2 regions of the Hydrogenophaga atypica genome follow, and region 1 is predicted to be linked to the other one. Evidence: riboswitches for the same ligand, from Rfam matches in the RefSeq annotation. Region 1 holds a riboswitch; the other holds the start of a gene.
What was found. Region 1 has a riboswitch for thiamine pyrophosphate ahead of ACFQPB_RS17000 (TonB-dependent siderophore receptor). Riboswitches for the same ligand answer to the same signal wherever they lie in the genome.
Positions count from the first base shown of each region.

Region 1 (15,723 bases):
CGTTTTTTTGCGCAATCTGGGCAGAAGACGGTGCTTTCGCGCCGCCGAGGGAATCCGACGAATCAAACCAACCTACCCAGGGGTCCCCACAGTATGGCCGTCGTTGTCAACAAACCCATTCCCGAATTCGAAGCCGTCGCCACGGGCAATCTGAAGGTCAGCAACCAGACCCACCTGGGCCAGACCGTGGTGCTGTATTTCTACCCCAAGGACAACACCCCCGGCTGCACCACGGAAGCCATGCAGTTCCGCGACAAGTACAAGGACTTCGTGAAAGCCGGCGCCCAGGTGTTTGGTGTCTCGCGCGACAACATGAAGTCGCACGACGAGTTCAAAACCAAGCTGGAACTGCCGTTTGAGCTGATCGCCGACACCGAAGAAAAAATGTGCCACATGTTCGGCGTGGTCAAAAACAAGATCATGTACGGCAAGAAGGTCAAGGGCATTGAGCGCAGCACTTTCCTGATCGGCCCCGACGGCGTGCTGAAGGAAGAGTGGCGCGGCCTGAAAGTGCCGGGCCACGTGGAAGACGTATTGAAAGCCGTCAAGGCGCTGAAAAAAGCCGCTTGAGCCAACCAACGTATCGAACAACGCCCCGCACGCCGGGGCGTTGTCGTTTTCAGCCTACATGCCAGCGGGGTGCTCAGGGCCGTCATGGCAGTCGTGCATAATGAATTCATGCCCCTGAGACCCGGAACCCGGTTTCCCCTCCCACGACAAGCCGCCAGGTTGCCCTGACGGCTTTTTGCTTTTTCGGCCACTGAAACAGACCAAGCCCACATGCCACTGCCTCCAGCACCCACCCGAAAAGCCGCCCTGCTGACCAACGAAGCGTACAAAACCCACGCACCCGCCAGCGTTGATGCCCACGATGAGGACGCCGTGGTCTTGGCACCGCCTGCGCCCAACCCTGTGAAAGCGGCGGACGAAATGATCGCTAAACCCACGCGAGCCCGACGCAACAACACCAAGACCGAAGCGCCCGTGGCCACGGCCCCAGTCGCGTCTGTGGTGGCACCGGCAATCAACGCCGACAAACCGGCGCCAGCCCGCACCAAGCCCGTCAAGGCGGCAGCACCCGCCAGCAAACGCAGCAGCAAGCCGCGCCTGTTCGTGCTCGACACCAACGTCTTGCTGCACGACCCGATGAGCCTGTTCCGCTTTGAGGAACACGACATCTTCCTGCCCATGATCGTGCTGGAAGAGTTGGACGGCCACAAAAAGGGCATGACGGAAGTGGCCCGCAACGGCCGCCAGAGCAGCCGCACGCTGGACGCCCTGGTGGCCCAGGACGGCGGCGACATGACCAAGGGCATTGCGTTGGCCGGCACGGGCCACACGGGTGCAGGTGGCCGTTTGTTCTTCCAGACCGAACCGCTCAACGACAAACTGCCCAGCAGCCTGCCCCAAGGCAAGGCCGACAACCAGATTCTGGGTGTGGTCGAAGGCCTGCGACAGAAGTTTCCGGACCGCGAAGTCATCCTGGTGTCCAAGGACATCAACATGCGTGTCAAGGCGCGCGCGCTGGGCTTGGCCGCCGAGGACTACGAAAACGACAAGACGCTGGACGACGGCGAATTGCTGTATTCAGGCGCACTGGCACTTCCCACCGACTTTTGGACGCTGCAAAGCAAAACCATCGAGAGCTGGCAACAAGGCAGCCACACCTTCTACCGCGTGAGTGGCCCGACGGTGACGCAGTTCCACATCAACCAGTTTGTGTACTTTGAGGCGCCAGGCGAGCCGCCGCTCTATGCGCGTGTGGTCGAAATCCGCGACAAAACCGCGGTGCTCAAGACCCTCAAGGACTACACCCACCTGAAAAACGCGGTGTGGGGCGTGAGCAGCCGCAACCGCGAGCAGAACTTCGCCCTCAACCTGCTGATGGACCCGGAGGTGGACTTTGTCACGCTCGCCGGCACGGCCGGCACCGGCAAAACGCTGATGGCCCTGGCCGCCGGCCTCACACAGGTGCTGGACGACCGCCGTTACACCGAAATCATCATGACCCGAGCCACCGTGAGCGTGGGCGAGGACATCGGCTTTTTGCCGGGCACCGAAGAAGAAAAGATGGGCCCCTGGATGGGCGCACTGGACGACAACCTCGAATTTCTGGCCAAGGGCGACGGCGGCAACGCGGGCGAGTGGGGCCGCGCGGCCACCAACGAGCTGATCCGCAGCCGCATCAAGGTCAAGAGCATGAACTTCATGCGTGGGCGCACCTTCATGAACAAGTACGTCATCATCGACGAGGCACAAAACCTCACGCCCAAGCAGATGAAGACGCTGATCACCCGTGCCGGCCCGGGCACCAAGATCATCTGCATGGGCAACCTGGCACAGATCGACACGCCCTACCTCACCGAAGGATCCAGCGGCCTGACCTTTGCAGTGGACCGCTTCAAGGGTTGGCCCCATGGCGGTCACATCACGCTGGCGCGGGGTGAACGCTCCAGGCTGGCGGATTTTGCCAGCGACGTGCTCTGACACCTGGCAACACCCGATGGCGCGACGCTGGGCATGGGTGCTGGGCGCCGGACTATGTCTGGCGACTCAGGTGCACGCCACGTCTGGCGTCGGGCCTCGCGCGGAAGGCGCCACACAGCCATTGACGTTTCAAGGTCAGAAACGGCTCTACTTGTTGCGGCTGCCGCCGGGCAAACCGGCAGACGCCAGCGGTTGGCCGCTGGTGGTGGTGTTCCACGGCGGTGGCGGCGATGCGCTGAACGTAGAGCGCATGACCCGCTTCACCGAGCTGGGACGCCAGCAAGGCTTTGCCGTGCTGTACCCCCAAGGCACATCGGCGGCGGGGCAACGGCTGGGCACGTGGAACGCCCAACATTGTTGTGGTACGGCCATGCGCCAACGTGTGAACGACACCGGCTTCATAGAGGCCTTGCTCAATGACGTGCTGAGGCAGCACCCCCTTGACCCCAAACGCCTCTACGCGACCGGCCTATCCAACGGCGGCATGATGGTGCACCGGGTGGCGGCCGCCTACCCACAACGTTGGGCGGCCATCGCGCCGGTGATGGCCTCTTTGTTCGGTGACGAACCCCCTGCGGCCTTGCCCGTACCGACCTTCATCGTCAATGGTGAGCTTGACGCGTCCATTCCGGTGGATGGCGGACCGCCTGGTGGGCGGTTCCGGCAGGCGTGGAGCGGACGGCCGCTGCTGCCGGTGTCAGCTCAGAGCCTGTACTGGGCGCAAGCCAACGGCTGTCAGCCCGGCCCCGACAAGCAGTTTTTGCCCACCCACGTGCATTGGCAATACAGCTGCGCCAAAGGTCGAGATGTGGAGCGTGTGCTGGTCACGGGCCTCGGGCATGCGTGGCCCGGCGGTTTGCGTGGCGCTCCCGGCGCCGACGACCCTACTTCAGCGTTTGATGCGACACGCGAGATCTGGCGCTTCTTTGAGCGGCACCGCCGCCCCTGACACCGGGGCCGACAGGCGTGTTAGAAATCGCCGCCGCCGTAGCCCGGCGCCAAGCTCTCAAAGCGCGTCAACGCGTTGAGGAAGGCCAGCTTCACCGTGCCCGTGGGGCCGTTGCGCTGCTTGCCGATGATGATTTCGGCCACACCCGGCTCTTTGCAGGCCTCGCGGGTGTAGTACTCGTCGCGGTAGATGAACATGATGATGTCCGCGTCCTGCTCGATGGCGCCGGATTCGCGCAGGTCGCTCATCATGGGGCGCTTGTCGGTGCGCTGTTCCACCGAACGGTTGAGCTGCGACAGCGCGATAACCGGGCACTGCAACTCCTTGGCCAACATCTTGAGACCGCGCGAAATTTCGCCCAGTTCGGTGGCACGGTTGTCGCCACCCGCCGTGCTGGAGCCGCTCATGAGCTGCAGGTAGTCGACCACGATCAAACCCAGCTTGCCACACTGGCGCGACAGGCGCCGCGCGTTGGCGCGCAGCTCGCTTGGCGTCAAACCCGGCGTCTCGTCGATGTGCAACGACACGGTGCGCAGCTTTTCGATGGCTTCGGTCAGTCGCGGCCACTCGTCGTCGGTGAGTTTGCCGGTGCGCAGGTGGCCTTGGTTGATGCGACCGATGGAACCCACCACACGCACCGCCAGTTGGGATGCGCCCATTTCCATGGAGAACACGGCCACCGGCAACCCTTCATTGAGCGCCACATGCTCGGCGATGTTGATGGCGAACGCCGTTTTGCCCATGGAAGGGCGCGCCGCCAGCACCACCAGATCGCCCGCCTGAAGGCCAGATGTCATTCGGTCCAGGTCAATGAAGCCGGTGGGCACGCCCGTCACGTCGTTGGGGTTGTCGGCCATCTCCTGCACACGGTCCAGCAGCTGCACCACCAGGGTGTCCATGCTCTGGAAACCCTGCTTCATGCGCGAGCCTTCTTCGCCGATGTTGAAGATCTTCTGTTCGGCTTCGTCCAGAATTTGTGCCACCGCCCTGCCCTGCGGGTTGAAGGCGTTGGTGGCAATCTCATCGCTGGCCGACAACAGCTTGCGCAGGATGCCCCGCTCGCGCACGATTTCAGCGTAGCGGCGGATGTTGGCCGCACTGGGCACGTACTGCGCCAGGGAGTTGAGGTACGCCAACCCACCCACCTCTTCGGCCCGGCCCTGGCTTTGCAACTGCTCAAACACCGTGATCACGTCCGCCGGCTTGGAACCATTGATCAACGCGGCCACCGCCGTGAAGATAAGGCGGTGCTCGTATCGGTAAAAGTCGGTGTCCTTGATCAGATCGCCCACACGGTCCCAGGCGCCGTTGTCCAACAGCAAACCACCCAACACGCTCGATTCGGCCTCGATGGAGTGCGGCGGAATGCGCAGCTGCGCCACCTCGCGGTCTGCGCCGTAGCTGCTGTCTTCAAGGGCTTCAAACGGGGCGGGCAAAGCAGTGTTCATGGGCATCCTGAGCAAATGTTGATGGTATGTCAGCTCGCAGCCGGGCCTGTGGACAAACCTGGGGATGGCTTGTGCAACACGTGGGGGTACCCTGTGCAATGTGCAACGACCCGACCAGTGGCCCTTCCAGGGGCCATCCATGGGGGGGTGGCGCACAAACGAAAAAGGTCCCGTACTTGCGTACGGAACCTTGTCGTGTTTGGCTCCCCGACCTGGGCTCGAACCAGGGACCTACGGATTAACAGTCCGGCGCTCTACCGACTGAGCTATCGGGGAAAAATACTTGCTTCCGGCAGCCAAGGCAGAAAAGAAAATGGGAACCGGGGTGGTTCCCATTTTTCGCCTTGTTTGGCTCCCCGACCTGGGCTCGAACCAGGGACCTACGGATTAACAGTCCGGCGCTCTACCGACTGAGCTATCGGGGAACAAGCCTTGAAGTATATCGATATTTTTCGGTTTTTTGCAAGCAGCCCGATTTTTTTCAGAAGTTGGTCTGCAGGGCCAGGCGCAGGGTACGTGGCGCGGCGGGGAACAGGTAGATGTGGCCGTACTGGTACGGCGACTCTTTGAAGAAGCGGCGGTTGGCGAGGTTCTCCACGGCCAGCGTCCAGGTGGCTTTGTGGCCACCCAGTTGGGTGTCGTAGCGCAAAGCGGCGTCCAGTTGCGTCCATGAGGGCAGGCGCACGGAGGTATCGGGCAGCACGTTGCGGCGGCCTTCGTGCGACAGGCTGGCAATGGCGCTCAGGCCGGGCACGGCGGCGAAGCGGTAGCCCACGCTGGCGCGCAGCACCCACTCGGGCACATTGGTGGGGGCCTGACCATTGAGTTCGGGCAAGATCACGCCGCCGCGTCGGCGCGCGTGCATGAAGCTGGCACTGCCTTGCAGGCTCCAGGCGCCCAGACGGGTGCCTGCGCCCAGTTCCAGGCCACGGTGACGCGCATCACCGTCGATCACGCGCGTGCACGTCGCGGCATCGTCGCAGGTGCCCACATCGCCAGAAAGCGGCCGCGTGATGTTGAACAGGGTGGCGTTCCAGCGCACACGGCCGTCGTCGTGTTTGAGGCCCATTTCCCACTGGCGGCTCTCCAGCGTGGGCAGGGGTTGGCCGGCGTTGGTGTAGCGGCTGCGGCCAGGGGCCACTTCCGATTCAACGCCTTTGCCCCAGCTCGCGTAGAGCATGTGGGCGGGCGTGAGTTGCCAACTGCCGGCGAGCCAGGGGGTGGTGAAGCTGCGTTGGTAGTCGGTCTCGCGCGAGCCGTCGGTGCGCACGCTGTGGCGGTTCAGGCGCGTGTGGCGCAGGCCCAGCCAGGTGCTCAGGCCGGGCGCCCATTCGATGGCGTCGTAGGCAAAGAACTCGGTGCTTCGCTCGCGCAGGTTGGTGTACGGGTCGGCGTAGGTGGGGTCTGCTGGCAGCGCGGGCTGGGTGTAGATGTTGCCGGTGCCCACGGCGGCGTTGTTGTCGGCCTGGGGCTGGCCCAGGTCGGTGTGGCGGTTGGCCTGCATACCCAGGCGCAGTTGGTGTTTGATGGCGCCAGTCTTGAGTTCACCCTTCACGGCCAGCTGCAGCGCCTGGGTGGTGCGGCGCTCGTTGTCGCTGCGGAAGTCGTAGAGGTCGTAGTCACCGTTGGGGCAGTAGCGGTCAGCGTAGTAGGTGTCGCTGCCCGCATCAAAGCAGCCGTAGGGGTAGGCCAGGCGGTCGTCGGCCTGCAGGCGCTGCGAGGCCAGTTGAGCGGTCCAGCTCCAGCCTTCGGCCAGGGCCTGCTCAAAGCGCACGCTGCCGCTGAAGTTGCGCATGACGCCGGGCTGGCTCCAGGGCTGGTGGTTGATGTTGACGAAGGGGTTGGCGGCGGGCAGTTGGTTGCCCAGCAAGCTCAGCCCGGGCACGCCGGGCTGACTGCGACGGCTGTGCTCGAATTCCACCTCCAGCAGGCTGTCGCGGCTGATGCGCCAGTCCATGGCCAGGGCCAGCAGGTGGCGGCGGCCATCGGCGGCGTCCACATGGCTGCCAATGCGTTCGCCGGCCAAGTTGAAGCGGTAGCCAAACTCGCGCGACTCGCCAAAGCGGCCCCCCAGGTCCACGTGGGCCAGCACGCCGCCCTCGCTGGTGACTTCGGTGCGCAGGCTGCGCAGGTCTTTTTCGGTGGGGCGTTTGACCACGTAGTTGATGAGCCCGCCCGGCGCGCTGGTGCCGGCCTGGATGCCGCTGGTGCCCTTGAGCACTTCCACGCGTTCTTTGTTTTCCAGCCCGATCACGGTTTCGGCACTGATGGGCAGGCCTTCACGACGGAAGTTGTATTTGGCGTCCAGCACGTAGCCGCGCACGGTGGCGTAGTCCCAGTAGCCCACGGCGTTGTAGGCGTCGGAGACCGAGGCATCGAACTTGTAGAGGTCGCGCACGCTGCGCGCGCCGCTGGCCTCGATCTGGGCGGCGTCGATGACGGTGGCGCTGATGGGCGTGCGGGCCAGGGGCGCGTCGCCAAAGCCGCCCACGTCCACGCTGGGCGCTGCCGTGCCGTCACTGACGGTGACAGGGGCCAGGGATTGGGTTTGCGAGAAGGCCGCCGTGCTGAACAAGGCGGCGGCCACGGGCGTCAGCATGAAGCTGCGGCGGGGCAAAGAGCGAAATAGAGAACGGGTGTGTGCCATGGCGTGGTGGTCGCGAAATGGCAGGTCGGCTGGGCATGGCACCGAGCAGAATACCCACGTGTGGTGGGCGCCCGGTAACTGCGTTTGCTTCCCTGCGCGAGGATTACCTCAATCAGGTTCAAAGGGACTTTCTCAGTCGCCCGCCGTGTGGCGGGCAACACCCCTAGCGAAAACACGTTGCAACAACGTGCGGCACGAATTGTAGTTCAGGCCACCGGGGACGGCACACGCATGGCCTGGGCCGCGATGTCCAGCGAACGCAGACGCAGCGCGGGGTCGAACACGTCGCTGACGATCATGAACTCGTCCGCTTCGGTCACCCGGGCCAGCTCTTCGAAGTGGGCCGCCACAGCAGCAGGCCCGCCTATGGCGGCCACGGCAAGAAAATCGTCCACCGCCGCGCGCGCCTGGGCGTGCAGGCTGGCACGGAAATGTGGCACCGGCGGCTGCAGCCGCTGGCGGTCGCCGGTGAGGATGCCCAGCACCCGCTGGTAGGTGCTGCTGGCCAGGAACTCAGCCTCCTCGTCGGTGGGGGCGGCAATCACCGGCACACCCACCACCGCGTAGGGTTGCTGGAGTGTGGCCGAGGGCTGAAAGTGGCTGCGGTAAACATCAAGCGCTTGCAGCAGCAGGCGCGGCGCAAAGTGCGAGGCAAATGCGTAGGGCAAGCCCCGCTCGGCCGCCAGGCGCGCCGAAAACAGGCTGGAACCCAGCAACCAGATGGGCACGTTGGTGCCCGCCCCGGGCATGGCCACCAGGCGCTGACCGGGCTGAGCAGGTGCCAGCAGCCGCTGCAGTTCTGCCACATCGCGCGGGAAGTCGTCTTCACTTTCCACACGCTCGCGGCGCAGGGCGCGCATGGTGGGGCCGTCGGTGCCGGGCGCGCGGCCCAGGCCCAGGTCGATGCGGCCGGGGTACAGCTCGGCGAGGGTGCCAAAAGCCTCGGCCACCACCAGCGGCGCGTGGTTGGGCAGCATCACGCCGCCCGAACCCACACGCATGTGCGAGGTTGCAGCGGCGATGTGCCCCACCAGCACGGCCGTGGCCGAGCTGGCAATGCCCACCATGTTGTGGTGTTCGGCCAGCCAGTAGCGGGTGAAACCCAGGCGTTCGGCGTGCTGGGCGGTGCGCACGGCGATGTCGAGCGCTTCGCGCACGGTGCCACCTTCGCGCACGGCCACCAGATCGAGCATGGACAGGGCGATGTCGGATAGAGCTTTCATGCCATGGATTGTCCCGCTTCGGCCATGGGCTTGCACGGCGCGTGTTTATCATCCGACGCATGAAGCCCGCCGCCATCGAGACCTTTTTCGCCACCCTCAAGGCCGCCAACCCCATGCCGGTGACGGAGCTGGAGTACACCAGCGTGTTCGAGCTGCTGGCCGCCGTGCTGCTCTCGGCCCAGGCCACCGACGTGGGGGTGAACAAGGCCACGCGGCGCTTGTTCCCGGTGGCCAACACGCCCCACAAAATCCTGGCGCTGGGGCTGGAGGGCCTGGAGTCGCACATCAAGACCATTGGCCTGTTCCGCAGCAAGGCCAAACACCTGATGGCAACCTGCCGCATTCTGGTGGAGCAACATGGTGGCCGGGTGCCGCGCACCCGCGAGGCGCTGGAAGCCCTGCCCGGCGTGGGCCGCAAGACGGCCAACGTGGTGCTCAACGTGGCTTTTGGTGAACCCACCATGGCGGTGGACACGCACATCTTCCGCGTGGGCAACCGCACGGGCCTGGCACCTGGCAAAACGCCGCTGGCGGTGGAGCAGCAATTGCTCAAGCGCATTCCGCCAGCCTACCTGGTGGACGCCCACCACTGGCTCATCCTGCACGGCCGCTACGTGTGCCAGGCGCGCAAGCCGCTGTGCCACCAGTGTGCGGTGGCGCACACCTGCGACTTTCAGCCCAAAACACGCGCATGACGCGGCGCGCGCCCGCCCTGCCTTGGCTGGAGCCAGGCCAAGCCTTTCCCCCGCTGAGCAGCGCCTGGGGCGCACACGACCCGGCCCCGGGCCTGCTGGCCGCCGGTGGCGCGTTGGACGTGCCCACCTTGCTGGCGGCCTACTCGCAAGGCATTTTTCCCTGGTACAGCGAAGGCCAGCCCATTCTGTGGTGGAGCCCCGACCCGCGCATGGTGCTGCAGGTGACGGACTTCCGGCTCCATGACTCGCTGCGCAAACCCCTGTTCAGCGGGCTGCGCCAGCAGCGCATCGAAATCCGTTTTGACCACGATTTTTCGGCGGTAATCCGGCACTGTGCGGCCACGCCCCGCCACGGCCAGCACGGCACCTGGATACTGCCGGAGATGGTGGCCGCCTACGAGGCCCTGCACCGCGCCGGCCACGCGCACAGCGTGGAGACCTGGTGGGACGGCGAGCTGGCCGGCGGCCTGTATTGCGTCAACCTGGGCAGCATGGTGTTTGGCGAATCCATGTTCAGCCACCGCAGCAACGCCTCCAAGATGGCGCTGGCGGGTCTGGTGGCCTTTTGCCGTCAACACGGCATCACCGCCATCGACTGCCAGCAAAACACCGCCCATCTGGCGTCACTGGGTGCGCGCGAGATCACTCGCAGCGATTTTGTTCACCATGTGCATGGCACGCTGGCAACACCGGCACCGGCATGGCGCTTCTTGTCCGTATACTGGAAACATCTCTTGCCCGCACACGAATTCACGTGACGCATCCCAAAGAGCTTCCCCTTCAGGCGCTGCAGTTCTACGCCACAGCGCCCTACCCCTGCAGCTACCTGGACGGCCGACAGGCGCGCTCGCAAGTCGCCACCCCCAGCCACCTGATCCACAACGACGCCTACTCAGACCTGGTGGCACGCGGCTTTCGCCGCAGCGGCATGTTCACCTACCGCCCCTACTGCGATGGCTGCAGCGCCTGCGAGCCGCTGAGGGTGAAGGTGCACGACTTCAAGCCCAGCCGCAGCCAGAAGCGGGCGCAAGCCAAGCACGGCCACTTGCACACCCGCGTGCTCAAGCTGTGTTTTGTGCCCGAGCACTACCAGCTCTACCTGCGCTACCAAAACCACCGCCACGCCGGCGGCGGCATGGACCACGACAGCATCGACCAGTACACCCAGTTCCTGTTGCAAAGCCGGGTCAATTCGCGATTGGTGGAATTCTTCGAACCCGCGACCGAGGACCGGCCAGCACAGCTCAAGATGGTGTCTATCGTCGATGTGCTCAACGATGGCATTTCCGCCGTCTACACCTTCTTTGAGCCTGAGGCACGCGCCAGCTACGGCACCTACAACGTGTTGTGGCAGATTGAGCAGGCGCGCAGCCTGGGCCTGCCACACGTCTATCTGGGGTACTGGATCGAACAAAGTCCCAAGATGCGCTACAAGGCGCTGTTCGAGCCACACGAAGTCCTGCGCGACGGGCAATGGCAGAGAGCCCCATGACACCCGGCCCACACGGCATCTGCCGGTGAGCCTGAGATTTCATCTCGTAAAATACGGTCATTGATAGGCACCATGACCAAACGCTCAGACACCCTCCCCAGCCACCCCAGCGTCCAAGTGATTGAGCGCATGTTCAATTTGCTGGAGGTGCTGGCTTCCCGCGAGGAAGCGGTTTCACTCAAAGAAATCAGCGAGAAAACCGGCCTGCACCCCTCGACCGCACACCGCATCCTGAACGACCTCACCATCGGTCGTTTTGTGGACCGCCCGGAAGCCGGCGCATACCGGCTCGGCATGCGCCTGCTGGAGTTGGGTAACCTGGTGAAAGCCCGCTTGAGCGTGCGCGACACCGCCCTAGGCCCCATGCGCGAGCTGCACAAACTCATCCAGCAGCCGGTGAACCTGAGCGTGCGCCAAGGCGATGAAATTGTGTACGTGGAACGTGCCTACAGCGAACGCTCAGGCATGCAGGTGGTGCGCGCCATTGGTGGCCGTGCGCCGCTGCACCTCACCTCGGTGGGCAAGCTCTTTCTGGCGGCCGACGACCCACAGCGCGTGCGCGCCTACGCCACCCGCACCGGGCTGCAAGGCAACACCCGCAACAGCCTCACGCAAGTGGCCGCACTGGAGCGCGAATTGAGCCTGTGCCGCCAACTGGGCGTGGCGCGCGACAACGAGGAGCTGGAGCTGGGTGTGCGCTGCATGGCCGCAGGCATCTACGATGACCAGAACAAACTGGTCGCCGGTTTGTCGATTTCAGCGCCTGCCGACCGCCTGGACGATGGCTGGTTGCCCAAGCTCAAGGCCACCGCCGCCAGCATTTCAGCGGCCTTGGGCAACCTGAACCAACGCCCATAAAAAAACCCCGGCAACCATCTGGCGCCGGGGTTGTTGTGTGGCGCGCGCACGTCGCGCACGAATTCAGCTCTGTGGCTTGGCAAACTGCATCAGGGTGTCGGTGCGTTGTTCCACCCAGCGGCGCACACGCTCCGCGTCACCTATACGCGCCGCCTTGCCTGCGGCGTCCAGAAACACCATGATGACCTGACGACCGGCCACGTTGGCCTGCATCACCAGGCAGCGACCCGCCTCGGAGATGTAGCCGGTCTTCTGAAGCCCAATGCTCCACTCCGGGTTGTGCACCAGGCGGTTGCTGTTGTTGAACTGGACGGTGCGCCGACCCACATCCACCTGGTGGCTGGGCGAGGTGGACAGGTCGCGCAACATCGGTCGGTTGTAGGCCGCAGCGGCCAGCGTGGCCAGGTCCTTGGCACTCGAACGGTTGTCACTGGACAGGCCGGTTGGCTCCACATAGCGCGTGTCGTTCATGCCCAGCTCGCCGGCCTTGGCGTTCATCAGGGTCACAAACGCCGACAAGCCGCCCGGAAAGGTGCGTCCCAGCGCGTGGGCTGCACGGTTCTCGCTCGACATCAGCGCCAGGTGCATGAGCTCGCCGCGCGACAAGGTGGTGCCCACGGCCAGGCGCGAACTGCTGCCCTTGAGCGTGTCCACGTCGGCCTGGGTGATGGTGATCATCTCGTCCATAGGCAACTGCGCGTCCACCACCACCAGCCCCGTCATCAGCTTGGTCAGCGACGCGATTGGCAGCACCGCCGTTTCATTTTTGCGCAGCAGCACTTCGTGCGTGTCTTGGTCAACCACCAGTGCCACGCTCGAATTCAGGTCCAGCGGATCGTCGCGCTCACGCAGACCCAGCTTTTCACCCATTGAGGGCCGCGCCACGGCCAACGTGGCGGCAGAAGTGACCGCAGCAGCAGCAACCACCGATTTGCGCACCCGTTTGTTGGCGGACGCCACGCGCGTACCTGATTTGCGTTGCGCCACAGCGGCCTTGTTGGTGCGGCCCGTATTGGCTTGAGCGGTTTTTTTGCCTGCCACTGGTTTGACAGCCACCGGCTTTTTGGCTTTGTTGACTGTGCTCGTCTTGGCCGCCTGGGCGCTGCGCGTCTTTTGGGTCTGAGCGTGAGAGACATTCAACAGGGACAAGGCCACAAACAAAGCGGCACCACCCACCCATTTCAGCGTCCGACCTGTTGTTTGCATCATGCGGAAACCTTAAAAGTGAAGTTTTATGTAACGGAGTATACGCATGAAAAAAAACGCAAGCAATATCAATTGCTTGCGTTTACTTGTTCAAAAAGAGCCTTAAGACGTGGTCCTAACTGGCTCCAGTTTGCACCTTTTTGGTGAAATCATCCCTGGGCCGCCACCCGCTCGCCCTTGCTGTGCAGCTTGTTCAGCGCGCTCAGGTAAGCCTTGGCAGATGCAACCACGATGTCGGGATCGGCGCCCACACCATTGACCACGCGCCCACCATGTTGCAGGCGCACCGTCACCTCGCCCTGGCTTTCGGTGGAGCCGCTGGTGATGGCGTTCACCGAATACAGCACCAGTTCGGCACCGCTCTTGACGTGGCTTTCGATGGCCTTGAGCGACGCGTCCACGGGCCCATTGCCATCGGCCGTGCCGTGAAACTCCTTGCCGTCCACGGTGAACACGACCTCGGCGTGCGGGCGTTCGCCGGTTTCACTGCGCTGGGCCAGCGACACCAGGCCGTACTGCTCCTTCTCGGCGGTGACGCTTTCGTCGCTGCACAAAGCCAGGATGTCTTCGTCGAAGATTTCCGCCTTGCGGTCGGCCAGTTCCTTGAACGCGGCGAAGGCGGTGTTGACTTCGCTCTCCGACGCCATTTCAATGCCCAGCTCCTGCAGGCGCTGCTTGAAGGCGTTGCGGCCGCTGAGCTTGCCCAGCACGATCTTGTTGGCGGCCCAGCCCACGTCTTCGGCTCGCATGATTTCGTAGGTGTCGCGCGCCTTGAGCACGCCGTCCTGGTGGATGCCGCTGGCATGCGCAAACGCGTTGGCACCCACCACGGCCTTGTTGGGCTGCACCACAAAACCCGTGGTCTGGCTCACCATGCGGCTGGCAGGCACGATCTGCGTGGCATCGATGCCAAGGTCCAGGCCAAAGTAATCGCGGCGCGTTTTCACGGCCATCACAATTTCTTCCAGCGAGCAGTTGCCGGCACGCTCACCCAGGCCGTTGATGGTGCACTCCACCTGGCGCGCGCCGCCAATCTTCACGCCAGCCAGGGAGTTGGCCACCGCCATGCCCAGGTCGTTGTGACAGTGCACGCTCCAGATGGCCTTGTCGGAGTTGGGCACGCGCTCGCGCAGCGTTTTGATGAAGTTGCCGTACAGCTCCGGCACGGCGTAGCCCACGGTGTCGGGCACGTTGATGGTGGTCGCACCTTCGGCGATGACCGCCTCCAGCACGCGGCACAAAAAGTCCATGTCGCTGCGGTAGCCGTCTTCGGGGCTGAACTCGATGTCGGCACACAGGTTGCGGGCAAAACGCACCGATTGCTTGGCCTGCTCCAGCACCTCTTCGGGCGTCATGCGCAGCTTTTTCTCCATGTGCAGCGCGCTGGTGGCGATGAAGGTGTGGATGCGCGCGCGGTTGGCGCCTTTCAAGGCCTCGGCCGCACGTGCGATATCGCGGTCGTTGGCACGGGCCAACGAGCAGACGGTGGAGTCTTTGATGGTGTTGGCGATGGCCTGCACACAATCAAAATCGCCGTTGGAGCTGGCGGCGAACCCGGCTTCGATCACGTCCACCTTGAGGCGCTCGAGCTGGCGGGCGATGCGCAGCTTCTCGTCCTTGGTCATGGAGGCGCCGGGCGACTGTTCGCCATCGCGCAAGGTGGTGTCAAAAATGATCAGTTGGTCAGACATGGCTTATCTCCTGGGAATGCGTGAAACCGGGCCTCAAGCGCCGGCCAACTCGTTGGCGGTGGGGACGTCGGCCGAAGCCGGGGAAACTGTGATTGTCGCGCGTTGCAAGCCTGAAAGTACGGCCTTGAGCGACGCAGCCACGATGTCGGTGTCGCGGCCCACGCCGTACACCGTCTGCGAAGCGCCGATGCGCAGCTCCAGGTAGGCGACCGCATGGGCATCGGCCCCGGCGCCGATGGCGTGTTCGTGGTAGTCCAGCACGCGCACCGAGACCCCCAGGGCTGCTCCCATGGCCTGCACAAAGGCGTCGATGGGGCCATCGCCGTGGCCGGCAAACGCCACGGAACGGCCCGCCACTTCGCACTCGCCTTCGAGCCGCACCGCCTGGGCGCCCTGCCCTTCGCTGGCCTGCAGCCGGTAGCGCGGCAAAGCGGTGGCGCTGACGTGGTACTCGCTGTCAAACAGCCGCCAGAGATCGTCCGCCGTCAACTCGTGGCCCTCGGTGTCCATGACCTGCTGCACCGCCTGACTGAATTCGATCTGCAAACGGCGCGGCAGATCCAGCCCGTACTCGCTGTCGAGCAGGTAGGCGATGCCGCCCTTGCCCGACTGGCTGTTCACGCGGATCACCGCCTCATAGCTGCGGCCCAGGTCCTTGGGGTCGATGGGCAGGTAGGGAATGGCCCAAACGTCGCCGTCGCGTCGCTGGGCAAACGCCTTCTTGATCGCGTCCTGGTGAGAACCCGAGAAGGACGTGTAGACCAGATCGCCCGCGTAGGGGTGGCGCGGGTGCACGGGCAACTGGTTGCAGTGCTCCACAGTGCGGCGCACCTCGTCGATGTCGGAGAAGTCCAGCCCAGGGTCCACGCCCTGGGTGTAGAGGTTGAGAGCGACGTTGACCAGGTCGAGGTTGCCCGTGCGCTCGCCGTTGCCAAACAGGCAACCCTCGACGCGGTGGGCGCCGGCCATGAGCGCGAGCTCGGCCGAGGCGGTGCCGGTGCCGCGATCGTTGTGCGGGTGCACTGAG
Region 1 is NZ_JBHTCA010000016.1:52,636-68,358, reverse strand. Features, by position in the region: gene ACFQPB_RS17030 (peroxiredoxin) at 94-570, shown strand; gene ACFQPB_RS17025 (PhoH family protein) at 781-2,487, shown strand; gene ACFQPB_RS17020 (CE1 family esterase) at 2,609-3,436, shown strand; gene dnaB (replicative DNA helicase) at 3,457-4,884, opposite strand; tRNA gene ACFQPB_RS17010 (tRNA-Asn) at 5,085-5,160, opposite strand; tRNA gene ACFQPB_RS17005 (tRNA-Asn) at 5,234-5,309, opposite strand; gene ACFQPB_RS17000 (TonB-dependent siderophore receptor) at 5,366-7,531, opposite strand; TPP riboswitch at 7,604-7,706, opposite strand; gene ACFQPB_RS16995 (LLM class flavin-dependent oxidoreductase) at 7,738-8,754, opposite strand; gene nth (endonuclease III) at 8,814-9,449, shown strand; gene aat (leucyl/phenylalanyl-tRNA--protein transferase) at 9,446-10,207, shown strand; gene ACFQPB_RS16980 (arginyltransferase) at 10,204-10,941, shown strand; gene ACFQPB_RS16975 (IclR family transcriptional regulator) at 11,014-11,799, shown strand; gene pbpG (D-alanyl-D-alanine endopeptidase) at 11,863-12,840, opposite strand; gene ACFQPB_RS16965 (hypothetical protein) at 12,778-13,152, shown strand; gene ACFQPB_RS16960 (2-isopropylmalate synthase) at 13,155-14,696, opposite strand; gene leuA (2-isopropylmalate synthase) at 14,730-15,723, opposite strand, start outside.

Region 2 (15,723 bases), on a different contig from region 1:
GGTTGAGCACCAGCAGCCCTTGCAGTTGCCCGGTGCGCCCACGCAGTTCCAGCTCCATCTGGTGCACGTCCTCGTCCACCCGGCGGATGCCGGCACGCACCGTGCGCTGGGCGTCAAAAGCGAAGCGCCCCACCATCGCAACGGGCAACTGCCCTTCGGCGGCGGCCCGGGTCATGTGGCCCGCGCTTTCGTTCCAGAGGTAGACGGCCGCGCCGTCACAGCGGGTGGCGGCCAGAAACTGTTGCAGCACCGCACCCAGCATGCGCTCCACGTGAGGTTCGGTGGCCATGGTTTCGCTGATGCGCAAAAACGTCTCGATGGTGCGGCCCATGCCGTCCATGGCGGTCGACAGCTGGTTGACTTCGCGCACCCAGCTCGGTTCTGTTGGGGCCGGCCGGGCAAAGTCGAAGCGGCCAATGCGGTGCGCCCGCCATGACAACCGGTCCAGGCTGTGGCCAATGCCTGCGCCCGCCCACCAGCCCAGAGGCAGCAACAGCAACACAACCGCGATGATGAGCGCAATCACCTGCAGGCGCCGGCGTTCGAGTTCGCCCATCAGTTCGCTGCCGGGCATGGCCACCAGCAGGCGCATGCCTGGGCTGCGCCAGACGTCAAAGTCCATGCTCACCCCCAGCCACTCCTGGCCCTGCACCTGGTACAGGGCCGTGGGGCTGTCCGCGCTCAACAAGTCGTTGAGCGGCGTCAGGCTGGGTTCGTCCAGCTCTTGCAGGGTCTTGAAGTCGAAGCTGCTGTCGCCGCGTTTGAGCACCCGGGTCATGTCGGGGAATGCCAGCACCTCGTTCTGGGCATTCACCAGGGCCAACTGGGTGCGCGGCGTCACCCGCAGGTCGCTCAGGCTGCTGGCCAGGTCGTCCAGCACCACGTCGATGCCGATCACGGCGCCGCCGTCGCGGCTGCGCTGGCTCAGCGTGATGCCCACCTGCAGGGTGGTGAAAAACACATAAGGCAGCGAGAGTTCGGACGCGCCCGAGTGGGCCACCGCCTGGTACCAGGGCCGGGTGCGCGGGTCGAAGTGGTAGTCGGGCTGGGGGCGGCGTTCGATGTTTTTGCCGTTGGCGGTGAAAAAGCGGTACTCGCCCCGCCGGCTGCCATCGGGCTGCCGCGTGACCGACTGGACCAGGAAGTTGGCCATGGGCGGGGCGTCGAACCGTCGCCGCACCTCGGGCCGATCCAGCGGGCGCGCCAGCACGAAGTCGCCGTTGTCGTAGCCCACGTAGATGGCCGACACCAGCTCGTTGATCGCCAGCTCCTCCGACAGCACGTAGATGCGTTGCAGCCGCTCCTCCAGCGTGGTGGCGGTGGCGATGGGGTCGAAGCCCAACTGGCGCACGGTGGCCTGTGCGGGTTCCAGCATGCGCCGGGCCTGTTCGGTGACCAGCTTGCCGGCATCGCGCGCGGTGTGTGTGGCGGTGGCAATCGCGTTCTGGCGCGACCCGTAGCTGCCCAGCGCCAGCACCGCCACGGCCAGCACCAGCATGGCCACCACCACCACCGAAGCGATGGAAAACCGGATGGGCCAGCCGGGAAGCGGTGGCAGAACAGGTGTTTTCGCGCTGTGGGGGCCCGTGGTCATGTGCGGGTGGCGTGTGGTGACGATAGCCCTGCTTATAACTGTTAATTAATGTTCACATTGTGCTGCCAGCTTCTGGGTGTGGCGCGGGCGTCGCAGTGGTGGGCGCGAGGTCCAGGCCACCCCGTGCCACGTGCTCGGCCAGCAGGTCGAGGAAGGCGCGCACCGAGGGCACCAGACCGCGCCGCGAGGGGAACACCGCGTGAAAAATGCCGGGCGGTGTGGACCAGCCGGGCAGGATCTGCCGCAAATGGCCCTGGCGCAAATCGTCGCGGCAGAGGTAGTCGGGCAGCATGCCCACGCCGGTGCCCATGCGCACCGCGTACTGCAGGCTCAGCAGGTCGTCGGCCACCACGCGCGGGCGGTGGTTGAACGGCCGCGCCTGCCCGTCTGGCCCCACCAGCGTCCAGCTGGCCAAGCCGTCGTGGGCCGACATGCTCACCGTGTCCATGGCCTGCAGCGCGTCCAGGCTGTTGGGTGTGCCCTGGCGCGCCAGTTGGGCTGGGCTGGCCACCATCACGGTTTGTGACAGCGCCAGCCGCTTGACCACCAGGCTGCCGCTGTCGTCCAGCGTCTGGCGCACCCGCAAGGCCACGTCCACGCCTTCTTCCACCAGGTCCACCACGCGGTTGCTCACCCGCATGTCCACCCGCACCTTGGGGTAGCGCTCCAGGTACAGCGGCAGCAACGGTCCCACGGTGGTTTGCGCCAGCGTGACCGGGCAGGCGATGCGCAGCAGCCCGCTGGGTTCGCTCAAGGCCAGGGCCACCACGTTTTCGGCCGCCTGGGCGTTTTCGCGCAGGGCCACGCAGTGGCGGTGCAGTTGCTCGCCCACGGCGGTGAGCGAGAGCTTGCGGGTGGTGCGCTGCAGCAGGCGCACGCCCAGCCGGGTTTCCAGATCGGCCACCCGTCGCGACAGCTTGGACTTCGGGACACCCAGGCTGCGCCCGGCCGCCGCAAACCCACCGTGCTCCACCACTTCGGCGAAATAAATCAGGTCGTTCAGGTCTTGCATGGTGTTTATTGTCCTATTTGTAGAACGATAAGTTCTCATTTTTCCAACTTATCAAACATTGTTCTATAGGGAATACTTCATCCATCGCCGCACCACGCGGTATCCACCCAAGGACAAGACCATGAAACTGCTTCACATCGACGCCAGCGTGCTCGGCGCCCATTCCGTCTCGCGCCAACTCACCGCCCAGATCGTTGACCAGTGGGTGGCCACCCACCCGGGCACCCAGGTCGAGCACCTGGACCTGGCCAGCAGCGCCCCCAGCCACCTGTCGGCCGACTCGCTGGGCTTTCGCCTGCCGGTGGACGCCGCCGAACTGAGCGAGGTGCAACGCGCCGAAAACGTGGTGTCCGAGCGCCTGGTGTCGCAGTTCCTGGCCGCCGACGTGGTGGTGGTGGGTGCACCGCTCTACAACTTCTCCATCCCCAGCCAGCTCAAGGCCTGGATCGACCGCGTGGCGCAGGTGGGCCGCACCTTCAAGTACACCGAAAAGGGCCCACAAGGCCTGGCCGGCGGCAAGACGGTGATCGTGGCCTCCAGCCGGGGCGGTGTGTACTCCACCAGCGAAGGCGGCCGTGCCCTGGAGCACCAGGAAAGCTACCTGAGCACGGTGTTTGGCTTCTTTGGCATCACCGACGTGCGTTTTGTGCGCGCTGAAGGTGTTGCCATGGGCGATGCGGCCAAGGCACAGGCGCTGGCCAGTGCCGGCGCCGACATCATCCGGGCCGTGTCCGCCGGCCGCAGCGGGGCTGAGGCCGACACGGCGGTCGCCACCGCCTGACGGCCACACACCCGACCGCCTGGTCGGGTGCTTAGCCGTCTGCCCAGATCACCTTCTGGCCGGCTGCTTCCCACGCCGGGTAGTGGCGCGCGTACAGGTCCTCGATGCGGTTGCGCTTGACCTTGAAGGTGGGCGTGATCACGTCGTTGTCCACCGTCCACGGGGTGGTGACCACGACAATGCACTGCAGCTGTTCGTGGGGGTCGAGGGCGGCGTTGATGTGTTGGAGGTGCTGTGCCAGCGAGGTTTCCAGCGCCGCGCGCGCACTGGCCTGGCGGCACGTGGCCACGGCCTCCGCATTGAGCATCACGATGCCCAGCGGCTGGCCCAGGTTGGCCCCGGTCACCACACAGGCTTCCACCGCCTCGTGCATCACCAGCCGGTCTTCAATCGGGGCCGGCGCCACGTATTTGCCTTTGCCGGTTTTGAACAGGTCTTTCACCCGGCCGGTGATGCGCAGGTTGCCCTCGCCATCGATCTGGCCCTTGTCGCCGGTGTGCAGCCAGCCATCGGCCGTGAAGGCGTCGCGGCTTTGTTCGGGTTCCTTGTAATAGCCCAGCATCAAGGCCGGGCTGCGCATCTGGATTTCGCCGTTCTGGGGGTCGATGCGGTGGTCCACCCCCTCGTAGGTGGGCCCCACGCTGCCTTGCTGGTTTTTGCCTGGCACGGTGATGTGCGAGACCGCCAGGTTTTCGGTCATGCCATAACCTTCGTTGATGTGCAGGCCCAGGTGGCTGTACCACTGCAGCAGCTCCATCGGCATGGGCGCTGCGCCCCCAGCCGCAAAGCGGCATTGGTCCAGGCCCAAGGCCTTCTTCACCTTTTTGCGCACCAGCCCACCGATGAGGGGGATGCCCAGCAACCGCTGCAGCTTCGCCGGCGGCATTTTGTGGTGAATGCCTTGCTGGAATTTCACCCACAGGCGCGGTACCGAGAAGAAGATGGTGGGCCGGGCACGTTGCAGGTCGGCGGCAAAGGTGTCCAGCGATTCGGCAAAGTACAGGTTCATGCCGGTTTGCAGCCAGCCGTGTTCGACCAGCACCCGTTCGACCACATGCGCCAGCGGCAGGTAGGACAACATGCGGTCGTCGGCCGACATGGGCACCCGCTGGAGGCCGCTGGTGATGGCCCAGGCAAAGTTGCCAAAGCTGTGCATCACCCCTTTGGGTTTGCCGGTGGTGCCCGAGGTGTAGATCAGCGTGGCCAGCTCGTCGCTGGGGCGGGTGGGCCGGCCGGCCAGCGGCGCGGTGCGGCCCACAATGGCGTCCCAGCCGTCGTAGGCGGCCACGGCATCGGCGGGCGACAGCGGGTAGCTGAAACAAGGCAGGCCGGCTGGCACACCCGGCTTCATGCCCTCCCAGCCATCCAGTTTGCCGATGAAGCAGGCCTTGGCCTCGCTGTGGGTGAGGATCTGGTGCACCGTGTCGGCCGCCAGCGTGGGGTACAGCGGCACCGACACGTGACCGGCCATCCAGATCGCCAGATCGCTCATCAGCCACCAGGCGCAGTTTTTGGACAGGATGGCCACCTTGGAGCCCGGCGCCCAGCCCTGCGCCTGCAGGTGTGCGGCCATGCGCCGCGTCTGGTCGGCCACCTGGCCCCAGGTCCAGGTCTGGGTGTTGCCGTCGCCCATGGGCTGGGTCAGGGTGATGCGCGATGGGTCGGCCTGCTCCCAGTGGTACAGCCGCTGCAGGGCAAGCAGGTCGGGCGAGACAGGGCGCATGTGGGTGCTTTCGTTGTGACGTGGCTGCGGGATGCAGGCCCCCGACCGAGAAATTACCTTGGGGGACGGGTTTCGTGCAGTGGGTTTTCCCTGTCACCCCAGGTGGTGAACATGCCCCGGCGGTGTGCTGGCGCCCAGCAGCGCGGCGGCGTCATCACGCCAGCACACGAGTGCGGCGTAAAAGCCCTCCCACACACAGCCGTTGCAGCCACGGCCACAGCAGGTGTCGGGTTCGGGCGGGGGCGGGCGGTGTGTGGCCCCGGCCTCCCCCAGCAGGCGCGAGACGTGGGCCACCAAAGCCTGTGCGGTGGGCAGGTCCTGGGGGAACAAGCTGCGCCAGGCTATGGGCGTGAAGCGGGGCTGCTGTCGACCGCCCCACAGGCCTTCTTCGGCAAACATGGCGGCAGGCCGTACCCACAGACCGCGCTCGCCGTACAAGGCGCGGTACAGCGTCATGCCTTGCAGCGTTTCACTGCAGCGCACGGTGTCCAGCACCTCGTACCAGCCACCCTTGTGGTGGCGGTACAGGCCGGGTGGCGTGCTGTTCAGTGGGGCAAGGTCTTGGTCGGTCGTCATGGGGGGCATTGTCCAATGCCCTGAGGTCGCCCCCACCCGGCCGCGTCACCGTTGTGGCACTTTGAAGTGCGCGCGGGCGGCTGCCGCCTCGGCCCGCACCACACAATCGCTGGCGTGGTCGTTGATCAGACCCATGGCCTGCAAGAAAGCGTAGACCGTGGTGGGTCCGACGAACTTCCAGCCGCGCTTCTTGAGGTCCTTGGACAACGCCAGCGACAGCGGCGATTGTGATTGGGTCTGCGGCTCGGCCAGGCTGGCCGGATCGGGCTCGTGGCGCCAGAAGTAAGCCGCCAGCGACCCCTCGCTGGCCACCAGTTCACACGCCCGCGCCGCGTTGTGGATGGCCGCCTCGATCTTGCCCCGGTGGCGCACGATGCCCGGGTCCTGCAGCAGGCGCTCGACATCGGCCGGGCCGAAGTGGGTCAGTTGTTCGAAGTCGAAGCCCACGAAGGCGCGGCGAAAGTGCTCACGCTTGGCCAGGATGGTGCGCCAACTCAAACCCGACTGAAATCCCTCCAGGCACAGCTTCTCAAACAGGCGGTGGTCGTCGGCCACCGGAAATCCCCATTCCTCGTCGTGGTAGGGCAGGAACTCGGGCGCCGAGGCGCACCAGCGGCAGCGCGGGCGGCCATCGGGACCGGGGAGGGTGGTGTTCATTGGGCGATGTTACGGGGGCTGGCGCCCGGGCTTCAAGCCAAGGTCGGGTGCGGCAGCTCGGGAGGCGGCGGTTTTCGCCGCGCCAGCCCCTCGCGCCAAGCGGCCCGCCACGCCGGCAGGGTGAGGGCCGGGTCCGCGCCCAGCCCCCGCACCACACAGCCGCCAGCCGCGCCTGTGGCCGCGATGTCAGCCAGCTGCTCAGGCGCGAGCACACCGCCTATGCCCGCCACCGGTGCGGGGGCCATGTGGGCCCACCACGCCAGGTTGTCCAGGCCTTGTGGGTGCCACGGCATGTTTTTGGTGGTGGTGGGCCAGACGGGACCGCAGGCAATCAGGTCGGGCGCCAGGGCGGCGGCTCGGCACAGCTCCCACAGGCTGTGCGAGCTGAGGCCGAGTTCGACGCCTCGGTCGCGCGCGGCCTGCAGGGTGGCGTGGTCGACTGGCGTGAGGGTCAGCAGGTCTTCCTGGCCCAGGTGCAGGGCGCGGGCGCCGGCCCGCAGCGCGGTGTGCCAGTGGTCATTGACGACCAGGGTGACGCCGGCCGCGTCGGCCGCGCGCTGGCTGCGAACGATGGCATCGTGCAGTTGTTGGCTCCAGCGGGTGTCATCGATGTTCGCCGGGCGTTTCATGCGCAGCTGCAGCGTGTCCACCCCAGGCCGTGCACGCAGCACGGCCTCGGCGCGTTCGGCGCTGTCGACGATGGCGTAAAGGCCCGGATCGCGGCCTTGGCGCGTTTCACGCCACGCGACCGGTTGCTCGCCCAGCGAGAGGCGGGGCAGCAGTGTGGGGTCGTTGCCGAAGCCGGCGCGTGCCGCCACCGGCCCGGCGCCGCTGCCCACGGCGCGCGCGTGGCGCAGGGCGTGGGTGGTGGCCATCTTGGCCAGCACGGCGGCGTCGGCAGCCACCCAACCCAGCGCCAGGGCGGCGGCCAGGGCACTGGCGAAGGTGCAGCCGGTGCCGTGGTGGTGGGGCGTGTCCACACGCGGCAAGCTGAGCCAGCCGCGCGCGTGGGGCGTGTCCAGCCAGTCATGTGAGAGTGTGGGCGAGAGCGCCGGGGTGGCGGCGTCACCGCCGGTGATGCAGACCGCCTGGGCGCCGAGCGCGCGCAGGGCGCCGGCCTGGGCCGGCACGTCCTGCTCGGCCGTGCCCAGCAGGGCCTGGGCTTCGCGCTGGTTGGGGGTGATGACGCTCGCGCGTGGCAACAGTTCGTTGCGGTAGACGGCCAGCAGCTCGGCATCAGCGAAGGCCGCGCCGGTGCTGGCGCGCAGCACCGGGTCCACCACCAAGTCCAGCGGGCCGCGCTGGCGCAGCCTGTCCACCCAGCGGGCCAACACGCGCGCGTTGGCGGCGCTGCCCACCAGGCCGGTTTTGATGGCGCGCGGGGGCAGGTCGTCGGCCAGGGCGGCCAGTTGCGCGTCGAGTTGTTCGGGCGGCGTGGTGTGGATGTGGGTGACGGCCACGGTGTTCTGCGCCGTCACGGCGGCCACCACCGGGCACAGGTGCACACCCAGGGCGTCGGCGGCGCGCTGGTCGGCCGAAAGGCCGGCACCGCCGCCGCTGTCGGTGCCGGCCACGCTCCAGATCACGGGGGGCTGGTTCATGGGGTCATCCGATCAGAAAGGGGTGGCCTTGCACCGGGGTGGAGGCAACGGCCATGTCTTGTGGCGCCATCACGCCGGCCTCGAAGGCGGCGCGGCCGGCGGCGATGGCCTGGCCGAAGGCGCGCGCCATGCGCACCGGGTCCACCGCCTGGCTGACGGCGGAGTTGAGCAGCACGGCGTCGAAGCCCAGCTCCATGGCGGCGGCGGCGTGGGAGGGCGCGCCAATACCGGCGTCCACCACCAGCGGCACGCCGGGCAGGCGCGCGCGCAGGGTGCGCAGGGCAAAGGGGTTGAGCAGGCCCTGGCCCGAGCCGATGGGCGCGCCCCAGGGCATGAGCAGTTCGCACCCGGCGTCCAGCAGGCGGCGGCAGGTGACGAGGTCGTCGGTGCAGTAGGGAAACACGGCAAAGCCTTCGCGCACCAGCTCGGCGGCGGCCTCCACCGTGCCCCAGGGGTCGGGCTGCAGGGTGTGCTCGTCGCCCACCACCTCCAGCTTGATCCAGTGCGTGCCGTACAGCTCGCGCGCCATGTGGGCCAGGGTGATGGCCTCGCGCGCGCTGCGGCAGCCGGCGGTGTTGGGCAACAGGCGCACGCCGCTGGCCAGGATGCCGGCGATGAAGCCGTTGTCGCCGGCCCCGGCCAGGCTGCGCCTGAGGCCGACGGTGACCACCTGCGTGCCCGAGGCCACGATGGCCTCGCCCAGCACCTGAGGCGAAGGGTAGCCGGCGCTGCCGAGCAGAAAGCGGCTGCCGAGTTCGACGCCGTAGGGTGCCCAGTTGGATGGGGTCATGCGCGTCAACCTCCGACGATGGTTTGAAAAGTGAGGACTTGGTCACCGGCCTGCAGCGTGTGGTGTTCGCGTTGCACGCGCGGCACAAAATGGCCGTTGACGGCGGTGGCGAGTGCGGCGCCGTCCAGGCCTTGCTGGCGCAGCAGTTCGGCCACCGTGAGGCCGTGCGGGCAAGGCAGGTGTTGGTCGTTGAGATGCAGGGTGTCAGACATGCTTGAGATCTCCCAAGGCGGCGAGTGCGTCCTCCACCAGCGCCGGCGCCAGCAGCCAGCCGTGGCGGAACAGGCCGTTGATGCGCAGCAGGCCGGGCGCGGTGTGGGTGTGGGGTTCGTTGTTGGGCAGGGCGGGGCGCAGGTTGCTCTCCATGTGCACGATGCGGGCCTCCGCCAGTTCGGGCAGCACGCTGTGTGCGGCGGCCATCAGCTCCACCGCGCTGCGCAGGCTGACCGGGGAGCGGTCCTCGCTCTCAATCTCGCTGGCGCCCACCACGAAGAGGTTGCCGGGGCGCGGCACGATGTAGACGCGGTGGCGCGGGTGCAGCAGGCGCAGCGGGCGCAGCAAGCGCAGGCCGGGCGCGTGCAGCCAGAGCAGCTCGCCGCGCACGCCGCGCAGGGGCAGTGCTGGCCGGGCGCCGAGGCCGCGCACGTCGATGGCGAGATCGAAACGGCTGGGCGTGCCGTTGTCCGTGTGCAAGGCACCGGGCCCCACGGTTTGGACCTGTTGGCCCCAGCGCCAGTCCACGCCGGGCGCGTGGGTGGCCAGGGCATGCAGCATGTCGCGGCCCATCACCTGGCCTTCGTCGGGCAGCAGCCACGCGTTCAACCCAGGCGCAAGCGCTGGTTCCAACGCGGCCAGGGCGTCGCGGTCCAGCCGCTGAGGCGCGGGCAGGTCGGGCGCGGCTTGAAGGCGGGCCAGCACACGGCGCGCCGCTCCCAGATCGGCACCATGCGCCAGCAGCAGGCTGCCATGCTGCGCGAACAGCGGCGCCCCACAACCCTGTTCGCGCAGCGCCTGGGCGATATCGCGCCACAAAGCGAGCGAACGCCAGCCCAGGCGGGCGATGGCCGGGCCACTGTGGTCCAGTTCGGCCAGGGGGCTGAGCATGCCGGCGGCGGTGAAGCCGGCGGCGTGTGGGGTGGTGTCGGCCAGTTGCCCGGTGGCCGGCGCCTGGGGGCCAGGCGCCGGGTCAAACACCGTGACCGCGTGGCCGGTGTGGCTCAGCCGCCAGGCCAGCAGCCGCCCGAGCACGCCGGCCCCGGCGATGCCTATGCGCGCCACGGCTCAGGCCTTCTTGGTGGTCAGCGTTTCCAGCGGCACGTAGAACTCGCCGCCGGTGGCCTTGAACTCGGCGCTTTTCTGCGCCATGCCACGGGCGAGGGCTTCACCCTCGCTCAGGCCCTGGTTCTCGGCGTAGTCCCGCACATCCTGCGTGATCTTCATGCTGCAGAACTTGGGGCCACACATGGAGCAGAAGTGGGCCTCCTTGCTGCTGTCCTTGGGCAGGGTTTCGTCGTGGTAGGCCTCGGCGGTCTGCGGGTCCAGGCCCAGGGCGAACTGGTCGCGCCAGCGGAACTCGAAACGCGCCTTGCTCATGGCGTCGTCGCGCGCGCGGGCACCCGGGTGGCCCTTGGCGATGTCGGCCGCGTGGGCGGCGATCTTGTAGGCGATGATGCCCTGCTTGACGTCGTCGCGGTCGGGCAGGCCCAGGTGTTCTTTGGGCGTGACGTAGCACAGCATGGCCGTGCCCATCCAGCCGATCATGGCGGCGCCTATGGCCGAGGCGATGTGGTCGTAGCCCGGCGCGATGTCCATGGTGAGCGGGCCCAGGGTGTAGAAGGGCGCCTCGTGGCAGTGTTTGAGCTGCTCTTCCATGTTGGCCTGGATCAGGTGCATGGGCACGTGGCCGGGGCCCTCGATCATGGTCTGCACATCGTGTTTCCAGGCGATCTGCGTCAGCTCGCCCAGGGTGCGCAGCTCGGCGAACTGGGCCTCGTCGTTGGCGTCGGCGGCGCTGCCGGGGCGCAGGCCATCGCCCAGTGAGAAGCTCACGTCGTAGGCCTTCATGATCTCGCAGATCTCTTCGAAGTGGGTGTAGAGGAAGTTCTCTTTGTGGTGGGTGATGCACCATTTGGCCAGGATGGAGCCGCCGCGCGAAACGATGCCGGTGCGCCGCTTGACCGTCATGGGGATGAAGGGCAGGCGCACGCCGGCGTGGATGGTGAAGTAGTCCACGCCCTGTTCGGCCTGCTCGATCAGGGTGTCGCGGAAGATGGCCCAGCTCAGGTCCTCGGCCACGCCGCCCACTTTTTCCAGTGCCTGGTAGATGGGCACGGTGCCGATGGGCACGGGCGCGTTGCGCACGATCCAGTCCCGTGTGGTGTGGATGTTCTTGCCGGTGGACAGGTCCATGACCGTGTCGCCGCCCCAGCGGATGGACCACACGAGTTTTTCCACCTCTTCCTCGATGGAGGAGGTGACGGCCGAATTGCCGATGTTGGCGTTGATCTTCACGCCGAAGTTGCGCCCGATGACCATGGGCTCCAGCTCGGGGTGGTTGATGTTGGCCGGGATCACCGCGCGGCCGCGCGCCACCTCGTCGCGCACGAACTCGGGCGTGATGATGTCGGGGATGCGCGCGCCCAGCGGGTTGCCTTTCAAACGCGCCTCGCGCTCGGCATCGCCCAGGTAGGCGCGCATCCACTCGCGCTTGCCGTTCTCGCGGATGGCGATGAACTCCATCTCGGGCGTGACGATGCCTTGTCGCGCGTAGTGCATCTGTGTGACGTTGCCGCCAGGCTTGGCGCGCAGCGGCGTGCGTTGCAGCGCGGCGGCCTCGGCGCGCAGGGCTTCGATGCGCGCGTCCGCCATATCGTCGCCGTTCGGGCCGTGTTTGCCGCCGTCGTCCAACGCCACACGGTGGCGACCGGTGTAGGCCTCGGTGTCGCCGCGCGCGGCAATCCAACCGGCACGCAGCGGCGCCAGGCCACGGCGGATGTCGATGGCGGCCTGCGGGTCGGTGTAGGGGCCCGAGGTGTCGTAGACCGTGACGGTTTCGCCATTGGTCAACGCGATCTCACGCATGGGCACGTGCACGCCGTCTTGCGTGCCAGGCACATGGACCTTGCGGGACTGGGGGAAGGGTTCGCGGGTGAGCGAAAGCAGTTGCTGCAGCTTGTCGGGGGCGTTCATTGAGGCAGTCTCCAAAGTGGTTGGAAAAATGCCCCGCCTCGACGCCGGTGGTGCAGGCGCGCACGCCCGCCACACAGGGACGGACGCACGCGCCAACGGCGCTGCAGCTCTTCTTACGCTGGTACTAACCAGATCAAGTTCGCGGTTCCGGCGGTCAAGTCCGCCATCTCAGCACGCCATACGTGCACCCCGGAGCGGGTGGGAGTGTACTTGGGAATCCGGGGGAGGGCTGTGGTTGAACGGAGATGGGCGTGGGGAGCTGCTTGCCGGGTGGGGGCTTTAGGCGGGGAGCAGCCTTTTAGCATCGGCAGTCGAACGACCGTTGTCGCTTCGTATATGCCCGTGGATACATGGATGGCGGTACGAAGCCGCTTGTTGTCCCTTGCCGGTGATCGCTTGGCAGACCGACTGGCGATGCGGTAAATCTGTGGCCATCACCTCTGGCAACGCCCGCAAGAGCAAGTGGAGCCTAAATTGTGATCAGTGCGTGGTTGGTCAAACACATAACATTTAGTTATGTTTCAGGCCTGATCGCTGTTGGTCAAAATTGGCAGTGGTCAAATAATTTGCATCTTTGATACCCCAGGTGACATCGATGCAAACCCATCGCCGATTTGTGGCCCTTGTACTGGCTGCGACGTTCGTAGTGCCCACAACGGCCTTAGCCCAGGCCTATCCATCGCGGCCGGTGAAACTGGTGGTGGCCTTTGCGGCAGGTGGGCCGACCGATGTGCTGGCTCGAGTCGTTGCTCAGGGCATGTCCAAAACGCTGGGGCAACAGGTTATCGTGGAAAACCGCGTTGGCGGTGGCGGAACGATCGGCACACGGGAGGTGGTCAAGGCGCAAGCTGACGGCTACACGCTTTTGTTCGCGGGCGACGCAGCACTGACGGTTCAACCCCAACTCACAGCGAATGCCGGCTACGACGCCCGCCAGGACTTCACGCCATTGCGTCTGGTGGCGTCGCAGTCCAACGTCTTGGTGGTGAACGCATCCAAGGGCATACCGGATGTGAAGACCTTGTTGACCCGTGCCAAGGGCAAACAGGGTGAACTCACGTTTGGCTCTGCAGGCAACGGTTCGCCATCCCACCTGATTGGCGCGCTCTTTGAGGGTCAGGCCGGCGTGGATCTGGTGCATGTGCCGTACAAGGGCGCCGCACCGGCCATGACCGATCTGATCGGTGGACAGATTGACATGATGTTTGTCGGCACACCTGTTGCCTTGCAGAACGCGGCGCGAAAGGAACTCGTTCTGCTGGCCGTCACCGGCGACAAGCGCTTGCCCTCGTTGCCCCAGGTGCCCACCTTTGCGGAAGCGGGCATCAGCCAACTCGGCAGCGAGACGGCGGTGTGGTGGTCCGTGATGGCCCCTGCGGGGCTGCCTGCCGCCGTCCAATCGGCACTGGATGAAGCGCTGCGAACCGCGCTGAGCGACGGCCAGGTGCAGAAAAACCTCACCACGCAAGGTGTTGACGTACTGAATCTGGACGCAAAAACCACAGCCCAGTGGATTTCGCGCGACCAAGCGAAATGGGGAGCGTTGATCCGCGCCAAAAAGGTATCGGCTGAGTGAACGCGATGAACAAACAACCCAACTTCCTGATTTTCATCACAGACCAGCACCGAGCCGATCACCTGGGGTGCTACGGCAACACGCAGGTGAAGACGCCCCACATCGACGCGCTGGCTCATAGCGGCACTCGTTTTGAACGGGCCTATGTCGCCAACCCGGTGTGCATGCCCAACCGAGGTTCCATCATGACCTCGCGCATGCCTTCGGTTCATGGCGCCCGCAGCAATGGTGTGCCGCTGCCCCTGGAGTCGGTGACCTTTGCGGACCTGCTGGCGGAGTTCGGTTATCACACCGGCTTCATTGGTAAAAGCCACCTGCAGAACATGGAGGACAAGCCACCCTTGCTGCCGCCAGCGGTGCAGCTTCCAGGCACAGAAAAGTCGCGTGCTTACTCAGAAGCCCGGCGCGAAAACGATGATCCCTCGGCCTATGAGCAGGAGCTGCGATCGCGGTGGCAGGATCCCCAGCACCAGATAACGCTGCCGTACTACGGGTTTCAGGACGTGGTTCTGTGCAACCACCACGCTGACGAGTGCTTCGGCGACTGGCTGCGCTGGCTGCAGGTGGAGCACCCCGATCTCGCCGGGCGACTGGGCCGGGAACATGGCGACCGCGACCCGCGCTACGTCGCGCCGCAGGCCTGGAAAACGCAGCTTGACGAGTTCACATACCCCACCCACTTCATCGCGACACAGACCAGCCAGTGGATAGAGCGACATGTGGCCGAACACCCCGAGCAGCCGTTCGCAGTGATATGTTCGTTTCCCGACCCGCATCACCCCTGGACACCACCTGGGCGTTACTGGGACATGTACAAGCCCGAAGACATCCGTGTGCCTGAGACCATGGGTGCGGATGGCGAGGTGGCGCCCCACGTGCGATGGCTGATGGAAGAGCGCAAGGGTGGACAGGCCAAGCTGGATGGGCCGCGCCTGTTTGCAGCCACCGTTCGCGAGGTGCAGGAAATGATCGCACTGACCTACGGGATGATCACCAACATCGATGACCGCATCGGCATGGTGATGGAAACATTGCGTGACTGCGGCGCAGACAGCAACACCGTGGTCATCTTCACATCGGACCACGGCGATTTGATGGGTGACCACGGCATCGTGCTCAAAGGGCCGCTCCACTACCAGGGACTGGTGCGCGTCCCCATGATCTGGCGCGAACCAGGGACAGCTCGGGTGGATGCGGTGGCCCGTGATGACCTCACCTCTTCGATCGACCTGGGGGCGGCCATCATCCACCGTGCCGGTATTGCCGCGCCCAATGGGGTGCAAGGCAAACCCTTGTTCACGCCCAACGGTGAGCCCGTTCACACGGGCCGCGACGCCGTGCTGATCGAGGAAAACCAGCAGCGCGCCTACCTTGGCTTCGAGCGGCCGGTGAAAGTTCGAACCATCGTGACCCGCACACACCGCATGAGTGTCTTCGCCGAAGGTGACTGGGGCGAGCTCTATGACCTGCAGTCAGATCCGTTGGAGAAACACAACCTGTGGGACACACCACAGGCGCAGGTCCTCAAGTGCGATCTGATGCAGCAACTGGTTCAGCTCCTCATGGAGCACAGCGACAACAGCCCCAACCCGAAACGCATCGCCTGATCTCAGTGCCGCCGCTTGCGCGCGGTCGGTGCGTGAACCGAGGGCGCCGAAGCGTGACCTGGGTGGAGATGATCCAGCCTGTCGACAATGGCCGCAATGGCCTGCGTGTTGGTGGACGGGTGATGGAGCCGCCAGAAAAGACAGACCTCATATTGCGGCAGGCCCTCGCGGACCTTCAGTGCGCGCAGGTTCTCTTGCTGGCGCTGCTGTATCAGCACCGGGTGCGGGACCACACAAAGCAGATTGCTGTTGGCAACCAGGTCCAGCACCGTCATGTAGTCAGCGCATTGCACCAGGACACGCGGTGGCGGAAGGCGCCGCACGCGGCAGGCTTCCTCGATCACATTGCCCGCCGTGCCGCCTCGCCCGGAGACTGCCCAGCTTGCGCTTCGGATGTCCTGCAACGAGGTGGCGCCCCGCATGGGGTGGTCTTTGCGCGCGTAGATGACGGGGCTGCTCAAATGCAATGGAATCTGCCCCAGTCCGTCTTCCTGATAACGCCGTGGCCGGGGAGCGGCCACCAGGTCGAGCTGTCCCTGCTGCAAGGCGGTCAGCAGTTCAGGCGCGCTGCCACTGACGATTTGCAGAAGGCCTTCGGGTTCAAACGTCCGCCAGAT
Region 2 is NZ_JBHTCA010000015.1:48,990-64,712, reverse strand. Features, by position in the region: gene ACFQPB_RS16575 (HD domain-containing phosphohydrolase) at 1-1,594, opposite strand, end outside; gene ACFQPB_RS16570 (LysR substrate-binding domain-containing protein) at 1,647-2,606, opposite strand; gene ACFQPB_RS16565 (FMN-dependent NADH-azoreductase) at 2,728-3,387, shown strand; gene ACFQPB_RS16560 (AMP-binding protein) at 3,419-5,110, opposite strand; gene ACFQPB_RS16555 (oxidoreductase-like domain-containing protein) at 5,204-5,404, opposite strand; partial or broken gene ACFQPB_RS16550 (DUF1653 domain-containing protein) at 5,462-5,686, opposite strand; gene ACFQPB_RS16545 (DNA-3-methyladenine glycosylase I) at 5,732-6,343, opposite strand; gene thiD (bifunctional hydroxymethylpyrimidine kinase/phosphomethylpyrimidine kinase) at 6,376-7,944, opposite strand; gene ACFQPB_RS16535 (thiazole synthase) at 7,949-8,734, opposite strand; gene thiS (sulfur carrier protein ThiS) at 8,740-8,946, opposite strand; gene ACFQPB_RS16525 (FAD-dependent oxidoreductase) at 8,939-10,012, opposite strand; gene thiC (phosphomethylpyrimidine synthase ThiC) at 10,016-11,923, opposite strand; TPP riboswitch at 12,017-12,125, opposite strand; gene ACFQPB_RS16515 (Bug family tripartite tricarboxylate transporter substrate binding protein) at 12,519-13,499, shown strand; gene ACFQPB_RS16510 (sulfatase family protein) at 13,505-15,106, shown strand; gene ACFQPB_RS16505 (LysR family transcriptional regulator) at 15,109-15,723, opposite strand, start outside.
Region 2: another riboswitch for thiamine pyrophosphate. It lies ahead of thiC (phosphomethylpyrimidine synthase ThiC); the one in region 1 lies ahead of ACFQPB_RS17000 (TonB-dependent siderophore receptor).